Regions from separate parts of the Variovorax sp. P4_B11 genome, predicted to be linked through region 1. Evidence: predicted binding sites of a transcription regulator. Region 1 holds the regulator's gene; each other region holds the start of a gene.
What was found. The regulator sigma-54, encoded in region 1, starts transcription at its own class of promoters, with help from an activator protein. The targets are predictions, from matches to a motif close to TGGCANGNAANCTGCTTT.
Positions count from the first base shown of each region.

Region 1 (3,731 bases):
TCGTGGATCTCGACGCCGAGGCGCAGCATGTCGGGCCGGTAGCGCCGGTAGCCGGTGTGGACCAGCGGCTCGTCGGTGGCCGCGAGCGAATTGGTGACGACGCTGATCCGGACCCCGCGGCCGCGGACCTCGCGCATCACCTCGAGCCCGGCCTTGCCCGGGATCAGGTAGGGCGACACCAGCGTGACTTCGGAACGCGAGCGCCGCATCTGCTCGATCACGTTGTAGCGCACGCTGTCGACATCGAGCAGCGGCACGCCGCCATAGGACGCGGTCTTGCCGACTACGCGGTCGGGCGCGTCGGCATAGGCCTCGGCCAGGGTCCAGATCAGGTCGAGCCGGGCGCCGTCCTTCAGCTCCGGCCCCAGCGGCGCGTAGCCCAGGACGTCGTTCGGCGCCGGCGGCCGCGGCGCCGGGGTGTTGGCGGGGCCGGTGGCCTGCTCGAAGCGCCGCTGCAGTTCCTCGGGCGTCAGCGAGGAAGCGACCACGGTGCCGATCGGCCGCACGTAGGGGCTGTTCCAGTAGAGATCGAAGAGGCTGCCCAGGCGCTTCGCCAGCGCACCGGCGACGAAGGTGTCGATGTCCAGGAAGTTCGCGCCCGCGGCCTGCGCGAAATATTGGCTGCCGATGTTGCGCCCGCCCGCCACCGCCATCGTGCCGTCGGCGATGAAGAGCTTGTTGTGCATCCGGCGGTTCACGCGGTCGAAGTCGAACAGCGAACGCGAGAAGCGCTGCACCATGCTGCCGCGCCCGGCCGGGAACGGATTGAACAGGCGCAGCTCGAGGTTCGGCGTCGCGGCCAGCGCCAGCAGCAGCTCGTCCTCGCCGGAGGTGTAGAGGTCGTCCATCAAGAGCCGCACGCGCACGCCGCGCAGCGCCGCGTCGCGCAGGCTGCGCAGGAAGTAGCGGCCGGTCTCGTCGTTCTCGATCTGGTAGTACTGGACGTCCAGCGTGCGCTCGGCGCGGCGCGCCAGCTGCAAGCGCGTGTCGAGCGCGAAGTCGCCGCCGGGCATCAGCCGGAAGCCGCTCAGGTCGGGATCGGGCGCGGAGGCCTTGGCGATCCGCCCCAGCGTGGTGGCCGTGGAGGCCGCGATCGCGCTCGATGGCTGGCGCTCGAAATCGGCCGGCAGCATGGCGCAGCCGCCGGCCAGCACGGTCGCCGCCACGAGTGCCGCGCCGAGCCACCCGCGCACCCTCAGGCCCCGGCCGAGAGGCATCGCTAGAGTGCCTTGCGCAGATTGGCCGGCGCGATGCGCAGGGCCTCGCGGTATTTCGCCACCGTGCGGCGCGCGCATTCGATCCCCTGCTCCTTGAGCATCTCGGAGATCTGGCTGTCCGACAGCGGCTTCTTGAGATCCTCGGCGCTGACGAACTGCTTGATCAGCGCCCGCACCGCGGTGCTCGACGCGTTGCCGCCGGTCTCGGTGCCCAGCGCCGAGCCGAAGAAGTACTTGAGCTCGACCGTGCCGTAGGGCGTCGCCATGTACTTGGCGGTGGTCACGCGGCTGATGGTCGACTCGTGCAGGCCGAGCTCGTCGGCGATCTCGCGCAGCACCAGCGGCCGCATCGCCAGCTCGCCGTGCACGAAGAAGCTCTTCTGCCGCTCGACGATCGCGTTCGACACCCGCAGGATGGTGTCGAAGCGCTGCTGGATGTTCTTGATGAACCAGCGCGCCTCCTGCAGCCGCTGCGACAGCGCCTGGCTGCCTTCGCCCTTGTGCTGCTTGAGCGCACCGGCGTAGATGTCGTGCACGCGCAGCCGCGGCATGACCTCGGGGTTCAACATGACGCGGAACTTGGTGTGGGTGCCGTTGCCGATGCGCGTGACGATCACGTCGGGGATCACGACGTTGCGTTCGACGTCGACGAAGCGGCGGCCGGGCTTGGGCTCGAGCCTGGCGATCAGCTGCAGGGCCGCGCGAACCTCTTCCTCGTTGCTGCGCGTGAGGGTCGCGAGACGCTTGAAGTCGCGCCGCGCCAGCAGCTCCATCGGCTGCTTGCAGATCGCAATGGCCGTCTCGCGCACCTGCGCCTCGTCGGCGCTCTCGCCGGGATGCGCCAGCGCGCGCAGCTGGATCGTCAGGCACTCGCCGAGGTTGCGGGCGCCGACACCGACCGGCTCCAGGCTCTGCAGCAGGCCAAGCGCGACCTGGAAGTGGTGCACTAGGTCGTCGAACTGGTCGTTGTCGTCGCCGGCCAGGCCCGAAGCCAGGGCCGGCAGCGAATCCTCGAGGTAGCCGTCGTCGTTGAGCGACTCGATCAGGAAGCGCAGCGCGGCGCAATCGGTCTCGCTGAGCCGCAGGCCCAGCGCCTGCCGGTGCAGGAAGGATTGCAGCGACTCCTGGCTGCGCGCCAGCTCGGTGGCGTCGGTGCGCTCGTCGTCGCCCAGGTTGTTGGTGCGCGCCGGGGCGTCGCCGCCCCATTCGCTGTCGTCGGGCGCCAGGTCGACCGTGCCGTCGCCTTCCCAGTCGGGCTCGGCGTCGACGGCGTCGGCGGTGGCCGTCTCGGTTTCGGACGCGGCGACCGCGACTTCGGCCGGCGCCGATGGGCCCGGCGCGAAATCGCCCTCGACTTCGGCCTGCCGATCCTCGTCGCGCACCGGCGCATCCGCCGATTCCAGGCCGAATTCCTCGCGCGCCGCCTCCTCGGCAGTGCGCTCGAGGAACGGGTTGTCGTCGAGCATCTGTTCGACTTCCTGGCTCAGCTCGAGCGTGGACAGTTGCAGCAGCCGGATCGACTGCTGCAGCTGCGGCGTGAGCGCCAGGTGCTGGGAGACGCGAAGCGAAAGCCCCTGCTTCATCGAGATTGGGCTCCTACATCCGGAAGTGTTCGCCCAGGTACACGCGCCGTACCTCGGCGTTGTCGACGATCTCCGAAGGCGTGCCTTGTGCCAGCACGTGCCCGTCGCTGATGATGAACGCGTGATCGCAGATGCCCAGCGTTTCACGCACGTTGTGGTCGGTGATGAGCACGCCGATGCCGCGCTCCTTCAGGAAGTTGATGATCCGCTGGATCTCGATCACGGCGATCGGGTCGATGCCCGCGAAGGGTTCGTCCAGCAGGATGAAGCGCGGCTGGGTCGCCAGCGCCCGCGCGATCTCGACCCGGCGGCGCTCGCCGCCGGACAGCGACAGCGCCGGCGAATCGCGCAGGTGGTCGACCCGCAGGTCGGCCAGCAGTTCGGCGAGACGCTCTTCCATGCGCGCCTTGCCGAGCGACACCATGCGGCCCTGCTCGTCGGGCTCGCTCTGCAGTTCGAGCACGGCGCGCACGTTTTCCTCGACCGTCAGCTTGCGGAAGATCGAGGCCTCCTGCGGCAGATAGCTCAGGCCCATGCGCGCGCGGCGATGGATCGGCATGTGGGCGATCGGCTCGCCGTCGATCATGATGTCGCCGGCGTCGGCCCGCACCAGCCCGACGATCATGTAGAAGGAGGTGGTCTTGCCGGCGCCGTTGGGGCCCAGCAGGCCGACCACTTCGCCCTTCTGCACGGCCAGCGACACGTCCTTGACGACCTTGCGGCTGCCATAGCTCTTTTGCAGGCTGCGCGCCTCCAGCCGGCTGCCCGGCTGGCCGTCGCTGGCACTGATCCCGGCTGCTTCGATCACTTCTTGAAGTCTCCGCCCAGCGTGGTGGTGGAACGCAGGCTGTTGCCCGGCGCCGGCGTGGCGGCGGGCTTGGCGGCGCCGGCCGCCGGCGCCGCGGCCGGCACGGTCGCCGGCTTGGGCGTC
Region 1 is NZ_JBFUHO010000010.1:80,698-84,428, forward strand. Features, by position in the region: gene AC1DYD_RS12400 (phospholipase D family protein) at 1-1,217, opposite strand, end outside; gene AC1DYD_RS12405 (RNA polymerase factor sigma-54) at 1,220-2,800, opposite strand; gene lptB (LPS export ABC transporter ATP-binding protein) at 2,814-3,608, opposite strand; gene lptA (lipopolysaccharide transport periplasmic protein LptA) at 3,605-3,731, opposite strand, start outside.

Region 2 (3,731 bases), on a different contig from region 1:
TGCGGGCCCAGCCCGCCGAGCGCGAGCGGCACGCCGTCCATCTCGGTGGCGACGATCATGCGGAAGCTGCGTGCATCGGCCATGCGCAGCGGCACGACATAGCCGTCCACGGCACGAAGGCCGAGCATCGCATCGCCGGCCACGCCCACCGACTCCAGCACGCTGCTGAGCAACGGGCCGGAAAGCGCATGCATCCTGGCGTCGTACTCGAGCGTCGCCTTGATGCGGACGACCGGCAGGCGGCGCAGGGCTTCGGCGTCGAGCACGTACGCCTTGTCGAACTTGACGCCGTGCTTGGTCATCAACTGATCGAGCGAGGGATCGACCGGACCGCGGTTGGTCTTGCCGACCCCCCCGCTGACGGTCAGCAGACCCGGGCCCTTCGGGACCGGGTCGGCCGCGAGGGCGCGCGTGGCAGGCAGCAGCCCGGCAAGGGTTGCGGTACCGAGAAAGCGTCGTTTGTTCATCGGGCGATTGTGGGGGGATGGGCGCGCCTCAGGCCCGTTTGCGCAGGAACACATGCGTGGCCCGCTCGCCGGCGACGCTCTCCGCGCACGTGTAGCCCAAGGCAGGCAGGTCGAGACCCTGGAAGAGCGGCTCCCCGGCCCCGAGCAGCACGGGCCGCACGGCCAGGTGCAGCTCGTCGATCAGCCCCGCGCTCAGGTACTGCCGCACCGTGGACACGCCGCCGCCGAGGCGAACATCGAGGCCGCCCGCCGCGGCCTTCGCCTGCGCCAGCGCCGCGTGGATGCCTTCGGTGACGAAGCGGAACTCCGTGCCGCCGGCCATCGCGAGCGGCGCGCGCGCATGGTGCGTGAGCACGAACACCGGCGTGTGATACGGCGGCTCGTCGCCCCACCAGCCCTTCCAGCTGTCGTCCGGCCAGGGTCCGCGCACCGGGCCGAACATGTTGCGCCCGAGGATCCACGCGCCGATGCCGTCGAAGCCCTGCTCCGCGATGCGGTTGTCGATGCCGTGCTCGCCATCGGCCTCGCCCTGCATCCGGCGCCACAGGCGGGTGGGAAAGAACCACTCCATCAACTCGGGGCCGCGCAGGCCGAGCGGGTTCTGCAGGTCCTGGCCCGGGCCGGCGCCGTAGCCGTCGAGGGAGATGGCGAAACTCTGGACGCGGAGTCTGGGCATGGGGGTTCCTTGAACTTCAGCAGGCGGAGACCCATTTTCCATTGCCGGCGCCTGGCGCGCCGCACCAATCCGGCGACCCATGCGCCACAACGGCGCGCCGCGCCCTCCCTTGCCGACCGATCGAGCCTGATTCCGAGCCGAAAGCCCTCCGAGCGCCCGGCACGGTTGTTGCTTGACACCTTCCACTGTTCCGCCGGCACCGCTGCCGCGGATTTTTGCAGTGCCTCCGCTAATGACGGCGGGATTCGAGCGAACCGAGAGCGACGACGCTGGCGGTTCGCCTGTTCCAACCCAATTCGCATCCGTTCCACGCGGGGGCCCACTGCAGGCTGTCTTTCCGACAGCCTTTCCTGTGGTCTGCACCCCGTCAGGAGACCGGCTGCGTGCAGGATCCGACATGAAGATCGCAGTGATTGGCCACGGCATGGTGGGCCACAAGTTCCTCGAGCAACTCCACGAGCTCGACCTCGCCGGTGCACAGGTCACCGTGCTGTGCGAGGAGCCGCGCCCGGCCTACGACCGGGTGCACCTGTCCGAATTCTTCGCCGGCAAGACGGCCGAAGACCTGTCGCTGGTCGAACCCGGCTTCTTCGAGCGCAGCGGCTTCACGCTGCGCCTGGCCGCCCGGGCCGTGGCCATCGAGCGGCGCAACAACACCCTCACCACCGCCGACGGCGAGCTGGTGCACTACGACAAGCTGGTGCTGGCCACCGGCTCGTCGCCCTTCGTGCCGGCGGTGCCCGGCCGCGACCGGCCCCACTGCTTCGTCTACCGCACCATCGAGGACCTCGAAGCCATGAAGGCCTGCGGCGCCCGCTCGAAAAGCGGCGTGGTCGTGGGCGGCGGCCTGCTGGGCCTCGAGTGCGCCAAGGCGCTGCGCGACATGGGCCTCGAAACCCACGTCGTCGAATTCGCGCCGCGGCTGATGGCCGTGCAGGTCGACGAAGGCGGCGGGCGGGCGCTGCGCAACAGCATCGAGGCCCTGGGCGTGCACGTGCACACCGGCCGCAACACGGTGGAGATCACCGACGGCGCGGCCGCGCGGCACCGCATGGTGTTCGCCGACGGCACCCACCTCGAGACCGACATGATCGTGTTCTCCGCCGGCATCCGCCCGCGCGACGAACTCGCGCGACAGTGCGTGCTGGCGGTCGGCCCTCGCGGCGGCGTGGCGATCGACAGCCACTGCCGCACCAGCGACCGCGACGTCTATGCGATCGGCGAATGCGCCTCGTGGAACGAACAGACCTTCGGCCTCGTCGCGCCGGGCTACGAGATGGCCCGCGTGGCCGCAAAGCACATCGCCGGGCAGGACGACGCCGCCTTCACCGGCGCCGACATGAGCACCAAGCTCAAGCTGATGGGCGTGGACGTGGCCAGCATCGGCGACGCGCACGGCAAGACGCCGAAGTCGCGCGCCTACCAGTACATCAACGAGCACAAGCAGATCTACAAGAAGATCGTGGTCAGCGAGGACGGCAAGCAGCTGCTGGGCGCGGTGCTGGTCGGCGATGCGGCCGAGTACGGCACCTTGCTGCAGATGGCGCTCAACGGCATCGCGCTGCCGGCCGATCCGGAGTTCCTGATCCTGCCGTCGAGCGACGGCAAGGCCAGGCCCGGGCTCGGCGTCGACTCGCTGCCCGACAGCGCCCAGATCTGCTCGTGCAACAGCGTCACCAAGGGACAGATCTGCGCGGCGGTCGGCGATGGCGCGTGCACCACGGCCGAACTGAAGGCCTGCACCAAGGCCGGCGCCACCTGCGGCGGCTGCGTGCCGCTGGTCACGCAGGTGATGAAGGCCGAGATGGGCAAGCGCGGCCTGGCCGTCAACAACCACCTCTGCGAGCACTTCCCCTACTCGCGCCAGGAGCTGTACCACCTGGTGCGCGTCGGCGAGATCCGCAGCTTCGAGGACCTGCTCGCGAAGCACGGCAAGGGCCTGGGCTGCCACATCTGCAAGCCCACCGCCGCCAGCATCTTCGCGTCGTGCTGGAACGAGTTCGTGCTCAAGAAAGACCTGGCCGCGCTGCAGGACAGCAACGACTACTTCCTCGGCAACATCCAGAAGGACGGCAGCTACTCCGTGGTGCCGCGCATGCCCGGCGGCGAGGTCACGCCCGAGGGGCTGATCGCGGTCGGCCAGGTGGCGAAGAAATACGGCCTCTACACCAAGATCACCGGCGGCCAGCGCGTGGACCTGTTCGGCGCCCGCGTCGAGCAGCTGCCGGCGATCTGGGAAGAGCTGATCGCCGCCGGCTTCGAATCCGGCCATGCGTACGGCAAGTCGCTGCGCACCGTGAAGAGCTGCGTCGGCTCGACCTGGTGCCGCTTCGGCGTGGCCGACAGCGTGGGCCTGGCGGTCGAGCTGGAGAACCGCTACAAGGGCCTGCGCGCACCGCACAAGATCAAGTTCGGCGTCTCGGGCTGCACCCGCGAATGCGCCGAAGCACAGGGCAAGGACGTCGGCATCATCGCCACCGACCGCGGCTGGAACCTCTACGTGTGCGGCAACGGCGGCATGAAGCCGCGCCACGCCGAGCTGATCGCCTCGGACCTCGGCAAGGAAGAGATGATCCGGCTGATCGACC
Region 2 is NZ_JBFUHO010000011.1:86,123-89,853, reverse strand. Features, by position in the region: gene AC1DYD_RS13145 (putative pterin-binding protein) at 1-467, opposite strand, end outside; gene AC1DYD_RS13140 (dihydrofolate reductase family protein) at 496-1,143, opposite strand; gene nirB (nitrite reductase large subunit NirB) at 1,541-3,731, shown strand, end outside.
Region 2: the regulator sigma-54 is predicted to act here: its motif matches at 1,301-1,318, upstream of nirB (nitrite reductase large subunit NirB).

Region 3 (3,731 bases), on a different contig from region 1:
GACCTTGCCCGACTTGGCACCGGTTGCGACTTCTGCCATTTCTTTTCCTCGTGAGTGGATTCTTCTTCCGAAGCGCCGGCATCGACCGTGCGCAGCACCGTCTCGATGACGAAGTCTTCCCAGTGCGTGACGGCTTCGGGCGTTTCGAGCGGCTCGCCGAGGAAGGCGGTCAGCGTGTGCCGGTTCGATGTATAGAAATAACCCGTCGACGCGATCAGCAGGTACAGGTCGCGCGGCGCGACGTCGTCGCGAAACAGTCCCTGCGCGACGCCCGCTGCCACGATCTCGCTGATGATGGAGATCGCCCGCGACGAATATTCGCGGGCCCGCAGCGACTTCGCGATGTGCCGGCCCTTGTGCAGGTTCTCGGTGTTCAGCAGCGTGACGAACTCGGGGTTCTTGCGGTAGTAGCCGAGCACGAAGCGGATCACCGCGGTCAGCGACTCGACCGGCCGCGTGGCGTCGAGGTCGATCGCGGCCTCGGCGTCGTCCATGCGCCGGTAGATGCCTTCGAGCACCGCGATGAACAGGCCTTCCTTGCTGCCGAAGTAGTAGTAGATCATGCGGTCGTACGACTTCGCGGCCTTCGAGATCTTCTCGACGCTGCCGCCGTCGTAGCCGTACTTCGCGAACACCTTGGTGGCTGCGCGCAGGATGCTCTCGCGCGTGGCCTGCGCTGCGGCTTCGCGCACGCCGGTGCGGCGTGTCGCAGGCTTGGGCGCGCCTTTGCGCGGGGCTGCCTTGGACTCGGCCATCTCGGCGCGCCGGCTACTTCTCGGCGAAGGCGCGTTCGACGACGTAGTCGCCGGGCGTCGATGTGTTGCCTTCCTTGAAGCCGCGGGCCTCGAGGATGTGCTTGAGGTCGACCAGCAGGCCCGGGCTGCCGCACAGCATCACGCGGTCCTCGGCGGCATTGAGCGGCGGCAGGCCGAGGTCGTCGGTGAGCTTGTTGGTCTCGATCAGGTCGGTGATCCGGCCCATGTTGCGGAACTCCTCGCGCGTCACGGTCGGGTAGTAGAGCAGTTGCTTCTCGATCATCTCGCCGAGGATCTCGTGCTTGGGCAGGTGGTCGGTGACCAGGTCGTGGTAGGCCAGCTCGTCGACCTGGCGCACCCCGTGCACCAGGATGACCTTCTCGTACTTCTCGTAGGTCTCGGGGTCGCGGATGATGCTCATGAACGGCGCCAGCCCGGTGCCGGTGCCGAACAGGTAGAGCCGCTTGCCCGGCAGCGTGTAGTCGATCAGCAGCGTGCCGGTCGGCTTGCGCCCGACGATGACGGTGTCGCCGACCTGGATGTGCTGCAGCTTGGAGGTCAGCGGGCCTTCCTCGACCTTGATGCTGAGGAACTCCAGGTGCTCTTCATAGTTGGGGCTGACGATGCTGTAGGCCCGCAGCAGGGGCTTGTTGTTGACCTTCAGGCCGATCATCGTGAAGTGGCCGTTCGAGAAACGCAGGGCCGGATCGCGCGTGGTGGTGAAGGTGAACAGGCGGTCGGTCCAGTGGTGGACGCTCAGCACACGTTCTTCGCTGAATGCACTCATAAGGGTCAGGAATGGTTATGAACGAAAAAGGGATGCACCAATTGTCGGCGATGCAGGAGAAAACACCATTGCAAGCATCGGGCCCGTTTGCTACATTGATCTCGAAAATGTAGTGTTCACCACATGAAGGTGTAGTGGATGCTACACAAACGTCAGTTCCAGCACAAGTGAAGGTGCAAGCGGGTTTCCGGCACAGATGTTGCACTCCCGCTGGCCTCATCCCAAGAAATTGCCACGAGGTTCCCCGCGATGACCGAACACACCAAGACAGACGGACTGCCCGGCATGGACATGCCGGTGCTGCCCGAGGCGACCGGCCGGGCGCCGCTGCGCAACGAGCGCATGAATGCCGCCAAGGTCGAGTGCAATGCCTGCCCCGTGCTGTGCCAGATCTCCGAGGGCCGCACCGGCGCCTGCGACCGCTACGCCAACCGCGCCGGCGTGCTGGTCCGGGTCGACCCGGTGGTGCTGCTGCGGCGCGAACTGGCCAGCGAGTCGCCCGCGCTGGTGCCCTTCGCCCGCGTCGGCAACGAGATCGACGAGGCCGGGCGCACCGAGCCGCCGGTGGCCGATGCCGACTGGACCGGCGATCTCCTTCACGCCGACGAGGTCTTCGTGACCGGCGTGGGCTCGTCCACTACCTACCCCGACTACAAGCCCGCGCCCTTCATCGTGGCCTCGAAGGCGCAGGGCGTCGACATGGTGACGGTGGTCACCGAGGGCATCTTCAGCTACTGCAGCTTCAAGGTGAAGATCGACACCGACCGCTTCCTGGGCGCCGAGCAGGCCAACGTGCGCTACAAGGGCGAGGTCGTGGGCCACGTCACCACGGCCGAGTACGGCTCGCAGATGCTGTCGCTGGGCGGCGTGCACCACCTCACGGGCGGCAGCAAGAAGGAAGGCCGCATGACCTGCGAGCTGATGCAGCTGCTGGGCAACAAGCAGGCGGTCGAATGCGTGATCGACGGCGGCGCCAGCATGGTCATCCAGGCCGGCCGCGCACCGATCGTCAACGGCGTCGAAGAAAAGCGCATGCGCGTGGGCTGCGGCTCGGCGGCCGTGGGCATCTTCGCGCGCCAGCTGTTCGGCCATGCCGACGAGGTGGTGGTGGTCGACGACCACATCACCGGCGTGCTGACCGAGCACCAGGCCGGGCGCTGCCTCGACATGCCGCCCTCGGGCATCCAGATGCGCGGGCGCAAGTCGACGCCCGGGCGCTATTTCCAGGTCGCCAATCCGGGCGACGGATGGGGCGGCACCGACATCGCCGACCCGCTGTCGATCATCGAGGGCTGGGAGGAGGGCGTGGCGCGGCCGGGCCTGCGCCTGCTCATGACCTCCACCACCGGCGAGCATGCCCAGTGGTATGTGCTCGACGAGCAGTTGCAGCCGGTCGAGCAGCCGATGCCCGCCGACGTGCGCCGCATCGTCGATCGCATCGGCGAGAACTGCGAGCCTTCGCTGTGCACCGTGCTGTTCCTCGGCGGCGCCGGCGGTTCCTTGCGCGCCGGCGTCACCGAGAACCCGGTGCTGCTCACGCGGGCCATCAAGCGTGCGCTGGTCAACGTCACCTGCGGCGGTGCGCCGGCCTATGTGTGGCCGGGCGGCGGCATCACCGTGATGGTCGACGTGCTGCGCATGCCCGACAACAGCTTCGGCACGGTGCCGACCCCGGCCATCGTGGCGCCGATCGAATTCAGCATGCGCCGCGAGGACTATGCCGCGCTCGGCGGCCACATGGAGCACGTGTTCACGCTCGAGCAGGCGCTGGCGCGCGGCGCCTGGCAGGACGACGGTGCGCCGCTGTCGCGCCAGTGGCGGCGCATGGATGCGGCCAATCCCTGGCCGCTCGGCCAGCCGCCGATGCTGGGCTAGGACTAGGACTGGGACATGTCTGCACAACGCACCGCGCTCGACGGCGGCCGCTGGCATTTGAACCACGGCCCGATCGACATCATTGCCGAAGCCCACGGCAATGACGTCGAGGTCGCGGTCGCGCACGAGCATGCCTGGCGGCGCTTCGCCGTGCTGCTCGATGAACTGGTGGCCGAACTGCCCCTGCTGCGTCGCCCGGTGGGTACCGACTGTCCCGTGAAGGGCCCGGTCGCCCGCCGCATGTGGGAAGCCTGCGCACCGTTCCGTGCCGGCTTCATCACGCCGATGGCGGCGGTCGCCGGCGCGGTGGCGCA
Region 3 is NZ_JBFUHO010000002.1:17,750-21,480, reverse strand. Features, by position in the region: gene AC1DYD_RS02255 (TetR/AcrR family transcriptional regulator) at 1-755, opposite strand, end outside; gene AC1DYD_RS02260 (amidohydrolase family protein) at 1-39, opposite strand, end outside; gene AC1DYD_RS02250 (ferredoxin--NADP reductase) at 769-1,542, opposite strand; gene AC1DYD_RS02245 (6-hydroxynicotinate reductase) at 1,792-3,417, shown strand; gene AC1DYD_RS02240 (UPF0280 family protein) at 3,433-3,731, shown strand, end outside.
Region 3: the regulator sigma-54 is predicted to act here: its motif matches at 1,731-1,748, upstream of AC1DYD_RS02245 (6-hydroxynicotinate reductase).